3 regions of the Kitasatospora sp. NPDC059747 genome follow, and region 1 is predicted to be linked to each of the others. Evidence: riboswitches for the same ligand, from Rfam matches in the RefSeq annotation. Region 1 holds a riboswitch; each other region holds the start of a gene.
What was found. Region 1 has a riboswitch for cobalamin ahead of ACFV4G_RS35400 (HoxN/HupN/NixA family nickel/cobalt transporter). Riboswitches for the same ligand answer to the same signal wherever they lie in the genome.
Positions count from the first base shown of each region.

Region 2: another riboswitch for cobalamin. It lies ahead of ACFV4G_RS10360 (FecCD family ABC transporter permease); the one in region 1 lies ahead of ACFV4G_RS35400 (HoxN/HupN/NixA family nickel/cobalt transporter).
Region 3: another riboswitch for cobalamin. It lies ahead of metE (5-methyltetrahydropteroyltriglutamate--homocysteine S-methyltransferase); the one in region 1 lies ahead of ACFV4G_RS35400 (HoxN/HupN/NixA family nickel/cobalt transporter).

Region 1 is NZ_JBHWGV010000119.1:1,080-8,563, forward strand. Features, by position in the region: gene ACFV4G_RS35380 (IS630 family transposase) at 1-138, opposite strand, end outside; partial or broken gene ACFV4G_RS35385 (helix-turn-helix domain-containing protein) at 228-905, shown strand; partial or broken gene ACFV4G_RS35390 (hypothetical protein) at 799-1,713, opposite strand; gene ACFV4G_RS35395 (ArsR/SmtB family transcription factor) at 1,767-2,150, opposite strand; cobalamin riboswitch at 2,233-2,425, shown strand; gene ACFV4G_RS35400 (HoxN/HupN/NixA family nickel/cobalt transporter) at 2,458-3,567, shown strand; gene ACFV4G_RS35405 (type B 50S ribosomal protein L31) at 3,653-3,904, opposite strand; gene rpmG (50S ribosomal protein L33) at 3,971-4,135, opposite strand; gene rpmB (50S ribosomal protein L28) at 4,270-4,506, shown strand; gene rpsN (30S ribosomal protein S14) at 4,506-4,811, shown strand; partial or broken gene ACFV4G_RS35425 (CobW family GTP-binding protein) at 4,808-6,015, shown strand; gene rpsR (30S ribosomal protein S18) at 6,021-6,254, shown strand; gene rpmF (50S ribosomal protein L32) at 6,264-6,437, shown strand; gene ACFV4G_RS35440 (M24 family metallopeptidase) at 6,530-7,484, shown strand, end outside.
Region 2 is NZ_JBHWGV010000017.1:65,012-72,495, reverse strand. Features, by position in the region: gene ACFV4G_RS10380 (amino acid ABC transporter ATP-binding protein) at 1-298, shown strand, start outside; gene ACFV4G_RS10375 (CGNR zinc finger domain-containing protein) at 423-1,022, shown strand; gene sodX (nickel-type superoxide dismutase maturation protease) at 1,048-1,485, opposite strand; gene sodN (superoxide dismutase, Ni) at 1,671-2,066, shown strand; cobalamin riboswitch at 2,179-2,317, shown strand; gene ACFV4G_RS10360 (FecCD family ABC transporter permease) at 2,413-3,471, shown strand; gene ACFV4G_RS10355 (ABC transporter ATP-binding protein) at 3,471-4,235, shown strand; gene ACFV4G_RS10350 (ABC transporter substrate-binding protein) at 4,274-5,269, shown strand; gene ACFV4G_RS10345 (nuclear transport factor 2 family protein) at 5,348-5,731, shown strand; gene ACFV4G_RS10340 (GNAT family N-acetyltransferase) at 5,742-6,218, shown strand; gene ACFV4G_RS10335 (anti-sigma regulatory factor) at 6,404-6,814, shown strand; gene ACFV4G_RS10330 (SigB/SigF/SigG family RNA polymerase sigma factor) at 6,987-7,484, shown strand, end outside.
Region 3 is NZ_JBHWGV010000149.1:12,089-18,998, forward strand. Features, by position in the region: partial or broken gene ACFV4G_RS38520 (putative Ig domain-containing protein) at 1-1,467, shown strand, start outside; cobalamin riboswitch at 1,643-1,880, shown strand; gene metE (5-methyltetrahydropteroyltriglutamate--homocysteine S-methyltransferase) at 2,032-4,347, shown strand; gene ACFV4G_RS38530 (3-hydroxybutyryl-CoA dehydrogenase) at 4,437-5,294, opposite strand; gene aceB (malate synthase A) at 5,434-6,910, opposite strand, start outside.

The sequences.
Region 1 (7,484 bases):
CGTCTTTCCGTCCGCGCAGCCGAGCACGATCCGGCATCGCTGGGCCAGCACCTGCGACGACTTCGCCCGCCGCGACCAGCGGACCAGCGTCTCGCGCTCGTCATCGGTCAAGGTCAGCTCGGCCATCGGCCGCCCCATACGCGCCATGGACACAGGCTACAGATATGAAGCAGATTTCAGGCGCAGGACACTAGGGGTTGTCGTAACACCCCAGCTCGGGGGAAGCGATGGACTTCGAGATCCGCGAGGACCGGAAGCCGCAGGGATGCCGGCGGCTGCGTGCGGAGCGGGCGGAATACTTCCGACTCGTGCGACAGGGCTACAGCAACATCGAGGCGTCCCGGCTCGTCGGGGTCCACCCGCGGACCGGACGTGAGTGGCGTAACGGCCGCAATCCGTTGGGCCCGCACAAGGCGGCGCCACCGATTCACGCGGCGGTGCCGCCTTCGGGCCCGTCCCGGTACCTGCGCGAGGACGAACGTATCCACATCGCCGACCGGCTCCGGGAGGAAGCCACCGTGCGCGCGATCGCCGCGGAGCTCGGCCGCAGCCCCTCCACGGTCAGCCGGGAGATCCGGCGCAACCGTCATCCGGGCAGCGGAAGTTACCGGCCCCACGCCGCACAGGCCCGCGCCGACGCCCGCCGGCCGCGGCCCAAGCCCGGCAAGATCGGGCAGAATCCCGAGCTGCGGGACTTCATCCAGCAGCACCTGGAGCGCAAGTGGAGCCCGGAGCAGATCTGCCAGGCTCTGCGGGACACCTTTCCCGAGCGGCCGGAGATGCACGTGGCCCTCGGCCGCCGGTGGCGACGAGCAGGGTGGGGCGTTCCAGGGCGGCGCCGTAGACGGACACCGAGCCGTGGTCGCCGATCAGGCAGTCGGCGGCGACGAGGGCGGCCTGCCAGCCCTGGTGGGGCGGGACGAGGCGCAGGCCCATCCGCCGGGCGTCGTCGAGCAGGGCCTCGGGGTCGTGCCGGTTCCAGATGTTGGGGTGGAGGACGACGGCGACCGTGTACTCGTCGGCGGGGAGCCGGCGGACGAGGCGTCGGGGCAGGTCGGGGCGGCGGCCGAATAACGAGTGCTCGCTCCAGGTGGAGTTGACGACGACGAGCCGCCGGCCGTCGACGGCGCCGAGGGCGGCCCGGTAGGAGTCGCGCAGGCGCAGGCTGCGGAGCATGCGGTCGAAGCACGGGTCGCCGACGACCTGGGCGACGTCCAGTGCCTCGGGGCAGGAGACCCGCAGCCGGTCGAGCTGTTCCGGGTGGGAGAGGCCGAGGACGTCGACGAAGACCCGGCCGTGGTGGGTGAGTTCGTTGCGGGAGAGGCCGGCTGCGCTGACGGTGTCGCCGGTGGACTCGGTCACCAGGCGGTTGTAGCCGGCGCCGTGCGGGAGGACGACGAGCCGGGCGTCGAGGCGGTGCATCGAGGAGTGGACGGCGCAGGCGACGGCCAGGTCGAAGCGGTGCCGGACGGCCTCCTCCCAGTCCAGCAGGGTGATGCCGGGCAGGCCGCGCAGGTAGTCGTCGAGGCCGTCGGCGAAGGCGGAGCCGGGGTTGACGGTGGCGTAGCGCTCGATGCCGTCGCGGTTCAGGAGCGTGAGGACGTCGAGGACGCGGGTGGCGGAGGTGAGGGTGCGGGCGACCGCCAGCACGCGCGCCCTGACCGGCCGGGTGTTCCAGCGGTCGGCGGGCCAGGCGTGGGGGTGGGTCGGCACGCCATGATCGTACTCATCGGGTCGGCTTCCCGCGGTGAATCAGGCCCGGGAGGTCAGCCCGCCGCGGCGGCGGGCTCCTCGTGGTCGGCCGCGGCGCACTCGTCGAGGAGGGGGCGCATGCTCTCGTCGACGAGCCGGTAGCGCACGACGCGTCCGTCCTTGTCCCCGGTGACCACGCCGGCCGTCCGCAGCAGCCGCAGGGCCTGTGAGACGGCCGGGTCGCGCATGCCGGTGGCGACGGCGAGGTCGGTGACGGCGAGCGGTCCGGCGCGGTGCAGGGCGAGCAGGATCGCGAGCCGCCCGGGGTCGGCGAGCAGGGAGAACCGCTCGGACCACGAGCGGACGTGCGCGGCGTCGCCGATCGCGGCGATGGCCTCGCAGACCCGGTGTCCGTCGATGGTGCGGTGGCCCGCGCGGTCGGCCGGTACGAGATGCATGCGGACATTCTGGCAGCTCACGACCTGTGATCCTGGACACCTGCGTAGGTGCGCAGCCTTGCAAGGGTCGGCCCGGGACCCCTACGGTGTTCCCCGCCGTGGTGCTCGGGAAGACCGGTGACGGACCCTCAGGGGTCCCAGTCCGGAGCGGCCCTCGCCACTGTGATCGGGGGAGTCCGCCCGTACCCAGACGCCACTGGGCGCTTCGCGCGCCTGGGAAGGCGGGTACGGGAGCCCCGTCAGCCAGGAGACCGGCCACGGCATCTCACGAACGTCTTTCCACGAGGTGCTGGAGCGTGATCCGAAGATGACCCTGCCCGAAACCGCCGCCCCCGAGGCCGCGCCCGCCGTGCTGCCCACCTTCCGGTGGAGGAGAGAGGACACCGTCCGCACCGCCGGGCTGATGGGGGTGATCCTGGCCATGCACGTCGTGGCGTTCGGGACCCTCGTCTTCCTGGTGGCGCCGCACAACTACGCCGTCGGCACCCAGGTCTTCGGGGTGGGCCTCGGCATCACGGCGTACACGCTCGGCATGCGGCACGCGTTCGACGCCGACCACATCGCGGTGATCGACAACACCACCCGCAAGCTGATGGCCGACGGCAAGCGGCCGGTCTCGGTGGGCTTCTGGTTCGCCCTCGGGCACTCGTCGATGGTGGTCGTCATGGCCGCCCTGGTCGCGGGCGGCGCGCAGCTGGCGAACACGCTGATGGACGACGAGTCGACCACCCACCAGTGGCTCGGCATGGTCGGCACGACGGCCTCAGGCGCGTTCCTCTACCTGATCGGCGCGCTCAACCTGGCGGCGCTGCTCGGCATCCTGAAGGTGTTCCGGGCGATGCGCGCGGGGCAGTACGACGAGGCCGAGCTGGAGCAGCACCTGAACTCGCGCGGCTTCATGGCCCGGGTGCTGAACCGGGCGACCCGCTCGATCACCCGGCCCGGCCAGATGTTCCCGGTGGGCATGGTGCTCGGCCTCGGCTTCGACACCGCGACCGAGGTGACCCTGATGGTGATGGCCGGCTCGGGCGCGGCCGCCGGGCTGCCCTGGTACGCGATCGTCTGCCTGCCGCTGCTGTTCGCGGCGGGGATGAGCCTGTTCGACACGCTGGACGGGACGTTCATGAACTTCGCGTACCAGTGGGCGTTCTCCAACCCGGTGCGCAAGGTGTACTACAACCTGACGATCACCGGTCTGTCGATCGCGGTGGCGTTCATCATCGGCACGATCGAGCTGGTCGGCGTGCTGCACGAGAAGCTGGACCTGACCGATCCGGTCACCGGCTGGATCGCGGACATCTCGCTCGACAACGTCGGCTACGCGATCGCCGGGCTGTTCGTCGTCGTCTGGGCCGCGGCGATCGCGTACTGGAAGCTGGCCGGGGTCGAGAAGCGCTGGGGCGCCGAACGCTCCTGAGTGCGGCTGCCGCACGCCTGCCGCGACGGCGCCTCCCCATGGTGGGGAGGCGCCGTCGCGCGCGTTCCGGGCCGGCTGCGCCGGGTCAGCTGTGCCGGTCGCCGTAGCGCTGGCGGAAGCGCTCGACGCGGCCCGCGGTGTCGAGCACGCGGGACTGGCCGGTGTAGAAGGGGTGGCTCGCCGAGGAGATCTCGACGTCGATGACGGGATAGGTGTTGCCGTCCTCCCACTCGACCGTGCGGTCGCTGGTGACCGTCGAGCGGGTGAGGAAGGAGAGGCCGCCGACCTTGTCGCGGAAGACGACGGGCCGGTAGGCGGGGTGGATTCCGGGCTTCATGGGGGTGCCTCCTCGGCGGGGGATCAGCGCTCTTCGTTCGACGTTCTTCGTTCCGGCGCTCTTCGGTCAGCGCTCTTCGCGGAAGTCGACGTGCTCGCGCGCGACCGGGTCGTACTTGCGCAGCACCATCCGGTCCGGGTCGTTCCGGCGGTTCTTGCGGGTCACGTACGTGTAGCCGGTGCCGGCGGTGGAGCGGAGCTTGATGACGGGGCGCAGTTCGCTGCGGGCCATGAGGTCCTCCGGAGGGGTCGGGTGGTGCGGCGGTTCGGGGCCGGGTTGGAACCGTACACCGAAATGGATGTCATTTTCATCTGGTGTAACGTGACCTCCGTCCCGCCCATTCCCGGACCGTTTTGGGAGCCCCCATGTCCGCCCACTGCCAGCTCACCGGCCGCCGGCCGGGCTTCGGCAACGCGATCTCGCACTCGCACCGCCGCACCCCGCGGCGCTTCGACCCCAACATCCAGCGCAAGCGCTACTGGCTGCCGGGCGAGGGTCGGTACGTCCGGCTCACGCTCAGCGCCAAGGGGATCCGCACGATCGACGCGATCGGGGTCGAGGCCGCCGTCGCCCGGATCCGGGCCCGGGGGGAGAAGGTCTGATGGCGAAGCAGAGCAAGATCGCCAAGAACGAACGGCGGCGCGAGACCGTCGCCCGCTACGCGGGGCGCCGCGCCGAGCTCAAGAGGACCATCGCCCACCCCGGCACCGCCCCCGCCGAGCGCGCCGCCGCCCAGGCCGAACTCGCCCGCCAGCCGCGCGACGCCAGCGCCACCCGGATCCGCAACCGCGACGCCGTCGACGGCCGCCCGCGCGGTTACGTCGGCGCCTTCGGCCTCTCCCGGATCAATCTGCGCACTCTCGCCCACGCGGGCCACCTGCCCGGCGTCCGCAAGGCCAGCTGGTGAGCGGCGCGGACGGGACCAGGCTGCCCGTCGTGGTCGTCGCCGGGCTGCACGCCGACCACCGCCGCAGTGCCGTCGAGGAGTTGGCGCGCGGCGCGGTCGACGCGGTGGTCCTCCACCACGACCTGCGGGACGCCTCCCGCGGCGTCGTCCACCGCCGACTGCGCGACGCGGGCGGCGAGTTCGACCCGGCCGACGTACCGCTGCTCAACGACTGCCCGTGCTGCGCCCTGCGGGAGGACCTGCTGCCCCGGCTGCTGCGCATCGCGGACGAAGGACGGCACGGGCTCGCGGTGGTCGAACTGTGGGGCGGCAGCGATCCGCACCCGGCCGTCGAGGTCATCGCCGGCGGCGAGGTCGACGGCCGGCCCCTGGCGGAGGCCGTCGAGCTCGCGGGCGTCGTCGCCGCCGTCGACCCCGACCGGCTCACGAGCGAACTCTCCGTCCCCGACGACCTCGTGGAGCACGGCGAGCACACCGCACCGGAGGACCCCCGCACCCGCGCGGAGGCCCTCGCCCACCAGATCGAGTACGCGACCACCCTCGCCGTCCCGCGCGCGACCGCGCACACGCCGGGGCTCGCGATGCTCCGCCAGCTCCACCCCACCGCCCGCGTCGTGCGGCTCGCCACCGGTGCGCTCACCCGGGCCGCGCTCGGCGGCTTCGACGTCGCGGCCGCCCGCGACCGGGTCAACCCGGCGCTGGCGCTGCTGCCGCAGGAGCACGACGAGGGCGGGGTCACCACGATGGTGTGGGAGCGCCGCAGGCCGCTGCACCCGCAGCGACTGCACGAGGCGCTCGAACTGCTCGTCCCGGCGGCCCAGCGCAGCCGCGGCCGCTTCTGGCTGGCCAACCGGCCCGACCATGGGCCCCTCCTGCCCGCTGGCGGGCAAGGAGGGAGCTCGCATGGGACGCGGCCGGGGCGAACCTCGCGGTGGAGGAGTGCGGGCCGTGGCTCTCCGCGCTGCCCGACGCGGCCTGGGACCTCTACCCGCCCGCGCGCCAGGCCGCCGCCGCCCTCGACTGGCACCCGGCCCACGGCGACCGCGTGCAGCAGCTCAGCTTCACGGCCGAGGGCCTGGACACGGACGGGATCACCCACCTCCTCGACTCCTGCCTGCTCACCGACGCCGAACTCGCCGCCGGCGAATCCGGCTGGAAGGCGCTGCCCGACGCCTTCCACGACCTGCTCGACCCAGTCGCCTGAGGATCATCACTGTGCGTAAACGACTCAACCCGCCGAGGCCCAAGCCCAACCCGCTGGTCACAGCCGGTATCGAGTACATCGACTACAAGGACACCGATCTCCTGCGGAAGTTCGTCTCCGATCGCGGCAAGATCCGCAGCCGCCGGGTCAGCCGGCTGACCGTCCGGCAGCAGCGGGCGATGGCCCGGGCGATCAAGAACGCCCGCGAGATGGCCCTGCTCCCGTACACCACCCGATAGGAGACCCCGATGGCCGTACCCAAGCGCAAGACGTCCCGCAGCAACACGCGGCACCGCCGGGCCCAGTGGAAGGCGAGCGCGCCGAAACTCGTCCCGATCACGGTGAACGGGCGGGAACTGCTCGTCCCGCAGCACCTCGTGCCCGCCTACCGGAGGGGGCTCATCGATCCGGAAGGGGGGTGACGGCGCCGCCGGGGGCGCGGGTAGGTAAAGGTCGCGCCCCCGTCGGGGGTTCTCGGCGGGCGGATCGGGGGCGGGCTTCGTAGGCTCGACGCATGTCTGATGCGTACGCGGGTCGGCGGGAGCGGCTGCGGGAGCACTGCAGTGCGGCCGGGGCCGATGCGGCGCTGATCACCCGGCCGGCCAACGTGCGGTACCTGACCGGCTGCGCCCCCTGCGGCGCGACCTTGCTGCTCACCAGGGAACGGGTGCTGCTGACGCTGCCGGACGACCTGCCGCCGGACGACACCGGGGAGCACCTGATCGCCGCCGACGTCACCCAGGTCCCGGTGCCGGCCGGGGCGGACACCGCGCTGGCGGCCGCGGCCGAGGCCTCCCGGCTGCGGGTGCACGCCATGGCGGTGGAGGAGCACGACCTCACCGTCCTGCGCCACCGCGCGGTGGCGAGCCTGGCCGAGGGGGTCCGGCTGGCCGAGCTGGGGCAGGTCGTCGAACGGCTGCGGGTGATCAAGGACGAGCACGAGATCGCCGACCTGCGGATCGCCGCCGAGATCGCCGACCAGGCGCTCGGCGAGCTGCTGGAGTCGATCCTGGTCGGCCGCACCGAGCGGCACCTGGCGATGGAGCTGGAGCGCCGGATGATCGACCACGGTGCCGACCGGGCGGCCTTCCCGGTCTCGGTCGGCACCGGCAGCCACTCCGGCCAGCCCGCCCACCAGCCGACCGACCGCCGGGTCGAGGAGGGCGACTTCCTGACCGTGGTGCTCGGTGCCCAGTACCGCGGGTACGGCGTGTCGACCGCCCGGACCTTCGTGATCGGCGCCGCCCCCGCGCCCTGGCAGGTGGAGCTCCACCGGCTGGTGTTCCGGGCGCAGCGGGCCGGGCGGGAGGCGCTCGGACCCGGCGTGGAGCAGTGCGTACCCGACCGGGCGGCGCGGCAGATCCTGGACGCGGCCGGCCACTCCGAGGCCTCCCCGCACCCGGTGGGCCACGGCATCGGGCTGGAGATGCGGGAGGCGCCGCGCCTCGGTCCGGCGGACATGGGTAAAC
Region 2 (7,484 bases), on a different contig from region 1:
GCAGCGCGTCGCGATCGCCCGCGCGCTGGCCATGAAGCCCAAGCTCATGCTCTTCGACGAGCCCACCTCGGCGCTCGACCCGGAGCTCGTCGGCGAGGTGCTGGACGTCATGCGCGGCCTCGCCGAGGAGGGGATGACGATGATCGTCGTCACCCACGAGATGGGCTTCGCGCGCGAGGTCGGCGACGCGCTGGTGTTCATGGACGGCGGCGTGGTCGTCGAGTCCGGCAACCCCCGCGACGTCCTCACCAACCCGCAGCACGAGCGCACCCGGTCCTTCCTCTCGAAGGTCCTCTGAGCGTGCGCTGAGCGAGCAACCCTTGGCGCCCGGCAGGCCGATCCTGCCGGGCGCCGCCGTTTTCCCGATCCGGGTAATAGGCTGGACGCAATCAGCCCGTTACCGAACCACTGGAAGGACCGCCGTGGAGCTCGCCTCCTACGCCGATCTCGCCGTTCGGCTGGTGAACACCGAGGAACCCGAGCGCGGCACCGACACGCTGACCTCGGTGGACGCCGTGCGCGCCCTGTTCTCCGAGTCCTCTCGCGCCGCCGCCCTGGCCGACGAGTCCGACCTGCCCCGCCTGCGGGCGGTGCGGACCAGGCTGCGCGGGGTCTTCGAGGCCGCCGCCGAGGGCGACGAGGTACGTGGCGTCGACCTGCTGAACAGCCTGCTCATGGAGTACCCCGTCAGCCCGCTGGTCTCCGGCCACGACTACCTCGACGACGCCGGCCGGCCGCGCTGGCACCTGCACCTCGCCGACAACTCGCCCACCGCCACCGCGCACTTCAGCGCCGTCGCGTGCATGGGCCTGGCCGTCCACCTCACCGAGCTCGGCGCCGACCGGCTCGGGATCTGCCAGGCCGCGCCGTGCCGCAACGCCTACCTCGACACCTCCACCAACCGCTCCCGGCGCTACTGCTCGGACCGCTGCGCCACGCGCGCCAACGTCGCGGCCTACCGGGCCCGCAAGCGCCAGGAGGCCCAGGACGCGGCGCTCGGACCGCAGCAGTTGCAGGCCTAGACGCGCATCCGCCAGTGCCGTGGCACTAGAGCTCGGCGTCCACCCAGACGCCGAGGCGGCGGGCCAGCCCCGGGACCCGGACCAGCCCGGGGGTCAGCAGCAGTCGCTCCAGCCGGCGACCGGGCGCCAGCCAGGCCGGGCGCGGGCGCAGCCGCAGCAGCACCCGGCCGAGCACGAGCTCGTCCGGAACGGCGCCGTAGCTGCGGCTGTCGCTGTCGACCGGCCGGTTGTCGGAGAGCAGCCACCAGCCCTTCGCCCGGCGCTCGGCCGCCCGCTTGACCACCAGCAGGTCCTGCTGGAACGGGTGCCGGAAGAGCACGACCGCGCCCGGGCGGATCCGCGCGCCGTACCGGACCAGCAGCTGGTCGCCCTCGCGCAGGGTCGGGACCATCGACGGTCCCGCCACGTCGACCAGCCCGAACGGCACCGTGCCCGCCCGTGCGCCGTCCCCCGGTTGCGTCATCCGCGCCACTACTCCTCCTCCCGGCCGCCGCGTCCCAGTGTGCCGTACGGACCGTCACCTGTCCGATGTCCGGATTACCCCGGTTCCGGATCGGCCTTTTGCCCTAGGCCCACCGCCCGATCGCGAAACCGGGAGGCCGGAAGGGTAGTCTCGGGCGCGGGAAGACGATCTAAGGAAGGACTCCCATGTTCTCTCGTCTGTTTGCACCGCGCGCCACCGCCCACGCCCACTGCGACCTGCCCTGCGGTGTGTACGACCCGGCGCAGGCCCGGATCGAGGCCGAGTCGGTCAAGGCCACCCAGGAGAAGTACCAGGCCAACGAGGACCCGCACTTCCGCGCCCGCGCCATCATCATCAAGGAGCAGCGCGCCGAGGCCGTCAAGCACCACATCTCGGTGCTGTGGAGCGACTACTTCAAGGCCCCGCACTTCGAGAAGTACCCGCAGCTGCACCAGCTGATCAACGACACCCTGAAGGCCGCCTCGGCCACCAAGGCGTCCACGGACCCGGCCACCGGCCAGGCCCTGCTGGACCTGATCGCCGAGGTCGACAAGATCTTCTGGGAGACCAAGCAGGCCTGAGCCTGACGCGTCGCCACGTCGAGAGCCCCCGCCCGGACCACCGGGCGGGGGCTTTCGCGCGTCCGGGCCGTGCGTTCACGTCCGTTCATCTCCGTACACATACCTGTAAGGACTGCATTGCCGTATTGGCTGTTATGCTGCCAAGGCGTCCGAGGGAGAAGTCCGGTGTGAATCCGGCGCTGACCCGCAACGGTGAGCACGCCCCCGGGGCCGTGCCAGCCCGATCGCCCCCGGCCGCTGAACTCCCGACAACTCGCCGAGGACTGCGAGGGGATGGCGCCCGGGCCCGCACCCGGCCGGCGCCGGCCCCGGCACACCCACGGCCCGAGGCAAGGCGCCCGAACAGATCGTGAGAAGGCCACCGGAGTCCCGCCGCATACCCGCCGTGCCCCTCGCCGCCGGCCTGGCCGCCGCCCTGCTGCTCTCCCTCGTGTGCGGCGTGGCCCTCGGCTCCGCCGGACTCGGCTGGACGCGCGTCCTGCGGCTGCTCGGCGCCGGACTGACGGGCGGTCGGCTGGAGGCCGAGGAGGCCGCCGCGTACGCGATCGTCTGGGAGATCCGGCTGCCGCGCACCGTCCTGGCCGCCGTGGTCGGCGCCGGGCTCGCCGCCACCGGGGTCGCCGTGCAGGCCCTCGTGCGCAACGCCCTCGCCGACCCGTTCGTCCTCGGCGTCTCCTCCGGCGCCGCCGTCGGCGCCAACGCCGTCCTGCTGCTCGGCGCCTTCGCCTCGCTCGGCGTGTGGGCGATCTCCGCCTCCGCGTTCGGCTCCGCGCTGATCGCCATGGTGCTGGTGTACCTGGCCGCGCGCACCGCCTTCGGACTCACCCCACTGCGCCTCGTGCTCACCGGCACCGCCCTCTCGTACGGCTTCTCCGCGCTGACGGCGCTCATGGTCTTCGCCGCCGCCCGCGGCGAGGCCGCCCGCGACGCCATGATGTGGCTGCTCGGCAGCCTCGGCGGCGCGACCTGGGGCTCGGTGCCGATCGCCGCCGCCACCGTGCTGGCCGGACTCGCCCACCTCGCTTGCGCCGCGGGGCGGCTGGACGCGCTGGCCATGGGCGACGAGACCGCCGCCTCGCTCGGCGTCGACCCCGACCGGCTGCGCCGCGAGCTGTTCGTGGTGACCGCCGCCGTCACCGGCACGGTCGTCGCCGTCAGCGGGGCGATCGGATTCGTCGGGCTGATGGTCCCGCACCTCGCGCGGATGCTGGTCGGCGCCGGGCACCGCCGGGTGCTGCTGGTCGCGCCGCTCGCCGGGGCGCTGCTGCTGGTCTGGGTGGACATCGTCTCGCGCACCCTGCTCGCCCCGGCCGAACTGCCCGTCGGGGTGGTCACCGCGGTGCTCGGGGTGCCCTGTTTCCTGCTGCTGATGCGTCGTCGCGGCCACGCGCTCGGAGGCCGCTGATGGACCTCGCCCTCGACTCCGTCTCGGTGGAGCTGGCCGGCACCCAGCTCGTCCACGACATCGCCCTGAAGGCCTCCGCCGGGCAGGTGGTGGGGCTCGTCGGGCCCAACGGCAGCGGGAAGTCGACGCTGCTGCGCTGCGTCTACCGGGCCCTGCGGCCCGCCGCCGGGGCCGTCCTGGTGGGCGGCGACGACCTGCACGCGCTCGCCCCGCGCGAGGCCGCCCGGCGGGTGGCCGCGCTGCCGCAGGAGCACTCCGCCGAGTTCGACTTCACGGTGGCCGAGGTGGTCGCCATGGGCCGGCTGCCGCACCGGCGGGGCTTCGGCGGACCGTCGGACGGCGACCTCGGGCGCTGCGCGGAGGCGCTGCGCCGGGTCGGCGCCGGGCACCTCGCCGAGCGCGGCTTCCTGGGCCTGTCGGGCGGCGAGAAGCAGCGCGTGCTGATCGCCCGCGCGCTCGTCCAGGAGCCGCGCCTGCTGGTGCTGGACGAGCCCACCAACCACCTCGACATCGGGCACCGGCTGGAGGTCCTGGCGCTCGTCCGCGCGGCCGGGCCGACGGTGCTCACCGCGCTGCACGACCTCAACCTGGCGGCCGGGCACTGCGACCTGCTGTACGTCCTGCGGGCCGGGCGGATCGTCGCCTCCGGGCCGCCCGCAGAGGTGCTCGAACCCGGCTTGCTGGCCGAGGTGTTCGGCGTCCGGGCCACCCCCGTGCGGCACCCGGGGACCGGGGCCGTCCACCTGCTCTTCGACCGGCTCTGACCGGCCGTCACCCCTTTCATCGACCCCGAGGAACCCCCTTGCGCACCAAGGCCGTTGCCGCCACCGTCCTGCTCGCCCTGGGACTCACCGCCTGCGGCGCCGAGATCGCCCCGGGCGGCGGGGCCACCGACGCGTCCGCCCACTACCCGGTGACCGTCGACAACTGCGGCACGAAGCTCACCTTCCCGCGGAAGCCCGCCCGCACGGTCACCTACGACGTCGGCATCACCGAGCTGATGCTCTCCCTCGGCCTCGCCGACCGGATGGCCGGCTACGTGATGCCCGACGACAAGGGCCGGATCGACCAGGTGGCCTGGAAGGACGGCTACCAGCGGACCGCGTGGCTCTCCAAGGCGCAGATCACCAAGGAGATCGTGCTCGATGCCAAGGCCGACCTCGTCCTGGCCGGCTGGCACTACGGCTACGACGAGGGCCGCGGCTTCACCCCGGAGGCGCTCAAGGCCGTCGGCGTCGGCTCGTACGTGCTCACCGAGTCCTGCCGCAGCGGCAAGGGCACCGAGCGTGGTGTGATGTCCCCGCTGGACGCGCTCTACACCGACCTGGCCAACCTCGGCGAGATCTTCGACGTCAAGGACCGGTCCGACAAGCTGATCGCCGACTTCAAGGCGCAGGTCGCCGCCGTCTCGCAGCCCGAGCGCCGGCCGTCCGTCTTCCTGTACGACAGCGGGCAGGACAAGCCGTACACCGCCGGGAAGTTCGCCGCGGCCGACGAGATCATCACGAAGGCCGGCGGGCGCAACGTGATGGGCGACGTCGCCGACTCCTGGATCACCACCGGGTGGGAGAGCGTCGTCCGGCGCGACCCCGAGGTGATCGTCATCAACAACTACGGCGACACCGGCGCGGACGCCAAGCGGGCGTTCCTGAAGTCCTTCCCGCCGCTGGCCGGGGTCTCCGCGATCAGGAACGACCGGATCTTCGTCCTGGACTACGCCGACCTCGTCGAGAGCCCGCGCAACCCGGCCGCGATCACCGCGCTCGCCGCGTACCTGCGCGGCGGGCAGGGCGGCTGACCGGCCCCGCCCCGGCCCCTCCGGCCGGGCGTACGCTCGGAGTACGAACCGACGGACCCCGACCGGAGGAGCGACATCATGACCGCCATGGCGGCGCCGACGGCCTTCGACCCCCGCGCCCTGCGCGAGGGCATCGAACGCAGCGACGCCGGGATCCTGCTCACGCTGTACGCCGAGGACGCGGAACTGCGCGTCGTCGACCACCGGACCCAGCCCAGCCACCCCCTGGTGATGCACGGGCGGGACGAGATCGGGGCCATGCTGAGCGACGTCTACGGGCGCGAGATGACCCACACGCTGGAACAGGTGGTCGTCCAGGGCGACCACGTCGCCTTCATGGAGTCCTGCCGCTACCCCGACGGCGTGCGGGTCCTGATGACCTCCATGGCCGACCTGCGGGACGGACGGATCGTCGACCAGACCTCCGTCCAGGCCTGGGACGAGACCGGTCCCGGCCAGTAGGCTCGGCCGCATGATCCGCACCGCCCTCCCCACCGACGTCCCCGTCATCCGCGCCATGATCCGCGAACTGGCGGAGTACGAGAAGGCCCCGCACGAGGCGGTGGCCACCGACGAACAGCTGCACGACGCGCTGTTCGGCCCCGCACCGGCGCTGTTCGGCCTGATCGCCGAGGACGACGCCACCGGCGAACCGGCGGGCTTCGCGGTCTGGTTCCTCAACTTCTCCACGTGGCGCGGCACCCACGGGATCTACCTGGAGGACCTGTACGTCCGCCCGGAGTCCCGCGGCGGCGGCCACGGCAAGGCGCTGCTGCTGGAGCTGGCCCGGATCGCGGTGGAGCGCGGCTACTCGCGGGTGGAGTGGTCGGTGCTCGACTGGAACGAGCCCTCGATCGACTTCTACAAGGCGCTCGGCGCGGTGGCGATGGACGAGTGGACCGTGTACCGGCTCACCGGCGACGCCCTCACCGCCGCCGGGAGCCGCTGAGAAAGCGCTGAGAATGCGCTGATCAGCTGCCCCGAACCCCTGCCACCCTGCGTCGCGATGCCTTACCATGAGTAACTCTCGCACCGGTATCGCGGCAGACCCCCCGGAGGGGGTACAAACGGGGTGCGAACAGGGGTACCACCAGAGGTACCAAGCAAGCACAGCGCGTCACCCAGGAGGCAAGGGTGTCCCAGATCGACAGCGATCTCGGAGTTCAGGACTTCGTGGAGGTCCGGCTGCCCGCGGCGGGGGCCTACCTCTCCGTGTTGCGCACCGCGACGGCCGGGCTGGCCGCCCGGCTCGACTTCACGCTGGACGAGATCGAGGACCTGCGGATCGCGGTGGACGAGGCCTGCGCCATCCTGCTCCAGCAGGCGGTGCCCGGTTCCGTCCTCTCCTGCGAGTTCCGCCTGGTCGGCGACTCGCTCAAGGTGACCGTCGCCGCACCGACCACCGACGGCAAGGCACCCGAGCGGGACACCTTCGCCTGGACGGTCCTCTCCGCCCTGGCCGGCGAGGTGGACTCCTCGGTGGGCGAGGACAAGACCGTCTCGATCAGCCTGCACAAGAAGCGCGGCGGTTCCGCCGCCCACTAGCCGGCCTCGCCGGCAGCGCCGCCGGCAGCACCGCGCGCAAGGGCCGTCGGCCGGCACCCCTACCCGGGGCCGGCCCGGCGGCGCCCGGTACCGCCCACCACGCGGTACGACCACAGAGACGAATCCGGGGCCGACGGCCCCGGTGCTCCCGGAACGGAACGGGGGAATGGCCGTGAGTGATCTGGACCGTACCGGCCTCGCGACGGCGGGCCCTGCCGTACCGACCCAGGCGAGCGTTCCCGGCCTCGCCGCCAACGACGAAGCGCACCCGAAGGACGCCCACCGGATGAGCCAGCCGACCGAGCCGACGTCTGAGCCGACGCCCGCCTCCCCGACCCCGCCCGAGCCGGCGGACGGGGCCGCGGACCTGCACGGCGCCGTGCCCGCCCAGGGCTCGCACCGCACCGGGGCACCCGACCGGGAGGCCGCCCGGGCGCTGTTCGTGCGGCTGTCCGCGCTGCCCGAGGGCTCCCCGGAGCGCGTCGAGCTGCGCAACCAGCTGGTGCGCATGCACATCCCGCTGGTCGAACACCTGGCCCGGCGCTTCCGCAACCGCGGCGAGCCGCTGGACGACCTGACCCAGGTCGCCACCATCGGGCTGATCAAGTCGGTGGACCGCTTCGACCACGAGCGCGGGGTCGAGTTCTCGACCTACGCGACGCCGACCATC
Region 3 (6,910 bases), on a different contig from region 1:
GCCCCGAACGCCCACATCCTGCTGGTCGAGGCGAGCTCGGCGAACATGGCCGACCTCGGCGCCGCCGTCAACCAGGCCGTCGCCCAGGGCGCGAAGTTCGTGTCCAACAGCTACGGCGGCCCCGAGGACTCCACCGACACCTCCTCGGACAGCCAGTACTTCAACCACCCCGGCGTCGCCATCACCGTGTCCTCGGGCGACTCCGGCTACGGCACCGAGTACCCGGCGGCCTCCCAGTACGTCACCGCCGTCGGTGGCACCTCGCTGACCCGCGACTCCAGCGCGCGCGGCTGGCACGAGACCGTCTGGGGCTCCAGCTCGGGCGGCAACGGCGCCGGCTCCGGCTGCTCGGCCTACGACCCCAAGCCGAGCTGGCAGAGCGACAGCGGCTGCTCCAACCGGACCGTCGCCGACGTGTCCGCGGTCGCCGACCCGGCCACCGGCGTCGCCGTCTACCAGACCTACGGCGGCAGCGGCTGGGCCGTCTACGGCGGCACCAGCGCCTCGTCGCCGATCATCGCCGCCGTCTACGCCGACGCCGGCACCCCGGGCGCGAGCGACTACCCGTCCCAGTACCCGTACCAGCACACGAGTGCGCTCAACGACGTGACCAGCGGCGCCAACGGCACCTGCTCCCCGTCCTACCTGTGCACCGCGGGCCCCGGCTACGACGGCCCGACCGGCCTCGGCACGCCGAACGGCCCGACCGCCTTCCGGGCCGGCACCAGCACGGGCAACACCGTGACGGTCACCAACCCGGGCAACCAGAGCACCACCACGGGCAGTGCAGCCTCCCTGCAGATCCGCGCGACGGACTCCGCCTCCGGCCAGAGCCTGACGTACAGCGCGAGCGGCCTGCCGACCGGGCTGTCCATCGACGCCTCCAGCGGCCTGATCAGCGGCACGGCGTCGACGGCGGGCACGTACAACGTGACGGTGACGGCGAAGGACGCCACCAACGCCTCCGGTTCGACGAGCTTCACCTGGGCCGTGTCCGCCCCGGGCGGCGGCTGCACCGGTGCGGGCCAGTTGCTCGGCAACCCGGGCTTCGAGACGGGTAGCGCCTCGCCCTGGACCGCGACCGCCGGCGTGATCGACAACTCCGCGAGCGAGGCCGCCCGCTCCGGCTCCTGGAAGGCGTGGCTCGACGGCTACGGCAGCAGCCACACCGACACCCTGAGCCAGACCGTCACGATCCCGGCCGGCTGCAAGGCGTCGCTCGGCTTCTGGCTGCACATCGACACCGCCGAGACCGGCACCACGGCCTACGACAAGCTCACCGTCCAGGCCAACTCCACCACCCTGGCCACCTTCTCCAACGTCAACGCGGCCAACGGCTACACCCTGCACACCTACGACCTCTCCTCCTTCGCCGGGCAGAGCGTCACCATCAAGTTCACCGGCACCGAGGACGCCTCGCTCCAGACCAGCTTCGTGATCGACGACACGGCCCTCAACGCCTCCTGACCGACCAGGCCCGACAGGTACGACAGGTACGACAGGTACGACCGGTGGGGCCGCAGCCGACTGCGGCCCCACCGGCACGTCCGCGGTGGCGCCGAATCCCGACGTCGTCTCCTGACGTCGTCTCAGCATCCGGACGAATGGCCGAATCCCCGACGAAGCGACCGCGGATAGGCCGTAGGCTGGCCGTGCAGCTGGTTCGCCCCGTCCGCCAGGCGGGGCGTCGCAAGAGGGAACCCGGTGACGCCATTCAACTGGCCAGTCCGGGACTGCCCCGCAGCGGTGAGTGGGAACGACCGCCGTCATACGCACTGGGCCCGGGCCGGGTCTGGGAAGCGACGGCCAGTAGGTGACCGCCCTTCAAGGGCCGGCCGTGCCCGCGAGTCCGAAGACCTGCCCGCTGCCCGCGTGCGACCGTTCGCGCGCGGCCATCCGGTGACCTCGAGGGCGGGTCGGCGACCACACCAGGCGGAGCTGCCCGTGCAGCGGTTCGCCCGGTGCGTCATCCCTTCGCGTCCTCGTCCCGTCGCCGGGTACTTGAGAGACAGACTCGCGAAGGAGAGTCCCTTGACCACGAAGTCCGCAGCCGCGGCGACCCTCGCCACCGCGTACGGCTACCCCCGCCAGGGCCGGGGCCGGGAGCTCAAGAAGGCGATCGAGGGGTACTGGAAGGGCGCCGTCACCGCCGAGACGCTGCTCGCCACCGCCGCCGACCTGCGCCGGGGAAACTGGCAGCAGCTCGCCGACTCCGGCATCGAGGAGATCCCGACCGGGGACTTCTCGCTCTACGACCACGTGCTGGACACCACCGTCGCGGTCGGCGCCATCCCGTCCCGCCACCGGGACGCCGTCGATGCCGACCCGCTGGACGGGTACTTCGCCATGGCGCGCGGCACCCAGGACGTCGCGCCGCTGGAGATGACCAAGTGGTTCGACACCAACTACCACTACCTGGTACCCGAGTTGGGACCGGGCACGGCCTTCGCCGCCGATCCGGCCAAGGCGGTCGGCGAACTGCGGGAGGCCCTCGCGCTCGGTCACGCCGCCCGCCCGGTGCTGGTCGGGCCGGTCACCTACCTGCTGCTGGCCAAGCCCGCCCCCGGCGTCGACGACGACTTCCGGCCGATCACCCTGCTCGACCGGCTGCTGCCCGTCTACGCGGAGCTGCTCGCCGCTCTGAAGGCCGCCGGCGCCGAGTGGGTGCAACTGGACGAGCCCGCGCTCGTCCAGGACCGCACCCCCGCCGAGCTCAACGCCGCCGCCCGCGCCTACCGCGAGCTGGGCGCACTGACCGACCGTCCGAAGCTGCTGGTCGCAAGCTACTTCGACCGTCTGGGCGAGGCGCTCCCGGTCCTCGCCAAGGCCCCGGTCGAGGGCCTGGCGCTGGACTTCACGGGACCTGCCGCCGCCAACCTGGACGACCTCGCCGCCGCCGGCGGGCTGCCGGGCAAGCGGCTGGTGGCCGGCGTGGTCGACGGGCGCAACATCTGGATCAACGACCTGGAGCAGTCGCTCGCCACCCTGGCCACCCTGCTCGGGCTCGCCGACCGGATCGACGTCGCGCCGTCCTGCTCCCTCCTGCACGTGCCGATCGACGCCACGCTCGAACGCGACGTCGACCCGCAGATCCTGCGCTGGCTCGCCTTCGCCAAGCAGAAGGCCGCGGAGGCGGCGCTGCTGGCCCGGGGTCTGCGCGAGGGCACCGGGGCGATCACCGCCGACCTCGCCGCCAACCGCGCCGACCTCGCCTCCCGGGCCGGCTCGCCGATCACCCGGGACCCGGCCGTCCGCGCCCGCTCCGCCGCCGTCACCCTCGACGACACCCGCCGCGCCCAGGCCTACCCGCAGCGCGCCGAGGCCCAGCGCGCCCGCCTCGGCCTGCCCCTGCTGCCGACCACCACCATCGGCTCCTTCCCGCAGACCACCGAACTGCGCCTCGCGCGCGCCGACCTGAGCGCGGGACGGATCGACGACGCCGCCTACCGGGAGCGCATGGAGGCGGAGGTCCGCGAGGTCATCGCTTACCAGGAGAAGGCGGGCCTCGACGTCCTCGTCCACGGCGAGCCCGAGCGCAACGACATGGTCCAGTACTTCGCCGAGCGGCTCACCGGCTACCTCGCCACCCGCCACGGCTGGGTGCAGTCCTACGGCACCCGCTACGTCCGCCCGCCGGTCCTGGCCGGGGACATCTCCCGCCCGCACCCGATGACCGTCGACTGGTTCCGCTACGCGCAAGGCCTGACGGACCGCCCGGTCAAGGGCATGCTGACCGGCCCGGTCACCATGCTCGCCTGGTCCTTCGTGCGCGACGACCAGCCGCTCGCCGAGACCGCCCGCCAGGTCGCCCTCGCCCTGCGCGACGAGGTCACCGACCTGGAGGCCGCCGGCGCGGCCGTCGTCCAGGTCGACGAGCCGGCCCTGCGCGAGACCCTCCCGCTGCGGGCCGCCGGCCGCCCGGCCTACCTGGACTGGGCGACGGAGTCCTTCCGTGTCGCCACCTCCGGCGTCCGCGCCGACACCCAGATCCACACCCACATGTGCTACGCCGAGTTCGGCGCGATCATGACGGCGATCGACGAGCTCGACGCGGACGTCATCTCCCTGGAGGCGACGCGCTCGCACATGGAGGTGGCCGGGGAACTGGCCGGGGCGGGCTACCCGCGCGAGGTCGGTCCGGGGGTGTGGGACATCCACTCCCCGCGCGTGCCGAGCACCGAGGAGGCCGTGGCGCTGCTGCGCGCGGGCCTCGCGGCGATCCCGGCCGAGCGTCTGTGGGTCAACCCCGACTGCGGCCTGAAGACCCGCGGCTGGGCGGAGACCCGCGCCTCCCTCGACAGCCTCGTCGCCGCCGCCCGCCACCTGCGCGAGGAACTGGCGGGCTGATCCGACCCCCTTCCCCGGGGACAGCACAAGGCCCCGCCCGTGTCCGGCCCGCCGCGACAGAGGCCTGGACACCGGCGGGGCCCGCTCGGTCACACCCCACGGTGCGGGTGGAACCCCTGCCCGGTCTTGCGGCCGAGCAGGCCCGCCTCGACCATGCGGGAGAGCAGGGGCGGGGGTGCGAAGAGCGGCTCCTTGTACTCGTCGTACATCGACCGAGCGATCGCCTCGACGGTGTCGAGGCCGATGAGGTCGGCGAGTCGGAGCGGACCCATCGGGTGGGCGCAGCCGTGGACCATGCCGGCGTCGATGTCCTCGGGGGTGGCGTGGCCGGCTTCGGCCATCCGGATCGCGGACAGCAGGTAGGGCACGAGCAGGGCGTTGACGACGAAGCCGGCACGGTCGCGGGAGTGGACGACGTGTTTGCCGAGGACGTCGCGCGCGAAGGCCTCGGCGCGGGCCAGGACGGGTGGGGAGGTGTGCAGGGAGGAGACGAGCTCGACGAGGGGCATCACCGGGGCCGGGTTGAAGAAGTGCAGCCCGAGGACGTGCGAGGCACGGCCGGTGGTGTTGCCGAGGCGGGTGACCGGGATGGACGAGGTGTTGGTGGCGAGGACCGCGTCGTCGTCGGCGAGGACCTTGTCGAGCGCGGTGAGCACGTCCGTCTTGAGGTGTTCGTCCTCGATGACGGCCTCGACGACGAGCTGGCGGTCGGCGAGCGCTTCGAGGTCGTCGGCGAACAGCAGGTGGGCCCAGGTGTCCTCGCGGTCGGTCGGGCTGATCCGGCCGCGGTCGACGGCGCGGTGCAGGGAGCGGTCGATGCGGCCGCGGGCGGCCCGGAGTGCGGACGGGTCCCTCTCGCAGACGATGGTGTCCAGGCCGGCGCGGGCGAAGACCTCGGCGATGCCGGAGCCCATCTGGCCGGCGCCGACGACGGCGACGCGGCGGATCGCGTCACGGTTGGTCTGGTCACGACCGGTCTCGTGACGGCCGGTCTCGTGACGGCCGGTCTCGTGACGGCCGGCTTCGTCACGGCTGGTCTCGTGATGGCGGATCTCGTTCAAGGCTGCCTCCGTACGGGTGGGCGGGTCAGGCCGCGGCGCGGACGCGGACGAGGTGGCGGGCGTACGCCTCGGTGGTGAGGAAGGCGGGGAGTTCGTCGCCGAGGGCGGTCTCTTCGAGGATCCGCACCGCGTGGTCGAGCAGTTCGGGTTCGACGCCCTCGCCGAGGAGCGCGGCCCGCTCGCGGTCGATCAGGCGGCGCACCAGGTCCGGGGTGGCGAGGGAGCCGCCGGTCAGCCGGGTGCAGTGGTGCTGCCACTGCCAGATCTGGCAGCGGGCGATCTCGGCGGTGGCGACGTCCTCCATCAGGCCGAACACGGCGACGGCCCCGGCGCCGCCGAGCCACGCCGTGAGGTAGCGCAGGGCGACGGCGACGTTGGACCGCAGCCCGTGGTCGGTCGGCAGGCCGGGGGAGAGGCGGTGGACGGCGAGCAGGTCGGCGGCGGTGACGTCGACGTCCTCGCGGGTGCGGTCGAGCTGGTGGGGGCGGTCGCCGAGGACGGCGTCGAAGGCGGTGTGGCAGGTGGCGACGAGACCGGGGTGGGCGACCCAGGAGCCGTCGAAGCCGTCGCCGGCCTCGCGTTCCTTGTCCGCGCGGACCTTGGTGAGGGCGGCCTCGTTGGCGGCCGGGTCGCGCTGCGGGACGGCGGCGGCCATGCCGCCGATGGCGTGGGCGCCGCGGCGGTGGCAGGTGCGCACGAGGAGGTCGGTGTAGGCGCGCATGAAGGGCTGCGTCATGGTGAGGGTCGCGCGGTCGGGCAGGACGTACCGCGGGCCGTGGTGGGCGAAGTTCTTGATGAGGCTGAACAGGTAGTCCCAGCGGCCCGCGTTCAACCCGGCCGCGTGGTCGCGCAGTTCGTGGAGGATCTCGTCCATCTCGAAGGCGGCGGTGATGGTCTCGATCAGGACGGTCGCGCGGACGGTGCCGTACGGGATGCCCAACTCGCGCTGGGCGAAGGTGAAGACGTCGTTCCAGAGGCGGGCTTCGAGGTGGTTCTCAAGCTTGGGCAGGTAGAAGTACGGGCCGCTGCCGCGCTCGATCTGGCGGCGGCCGCAGTGGAAGAGGTAGAGGCCGAAGTCGACCAGCGCGCCGATGGCCGGGCGGCCGTCGATCAGCAGGTGGGCCTCGTCGAGGTGCCAGCCGCGGGGGCGGACGACGATGGTGGCCGGGTCGTCGCCGATCCGGTAGCGCTTGCCCCCGGGCGTCGTGTCGTCGATCCGGCGCTCGATCGCGTCGATCAGGTTGAGCTGGCCGGAGACGAGGTTGTGCCAGGTGGGCGCGGTGGCGTCCTCGAAGTCGGCGAGCCACACCTTCGCACCGGAATTGAGCGCGTTGACCGTCATCCGGCGCTCGGGCGGGCCGGTGATCTCCACCCGGCGGTCGGCGAGGCCGGGTCCGGCGCCGGCCACGCGCCAGGTGGTGTCCTCGCGGACGGCGCGCGTCTGCGGGAGGAAGTCGAGCGTGCCGCCGGCCGCGAGCGCGGCGGCGCGGCGGCGGCGCTCG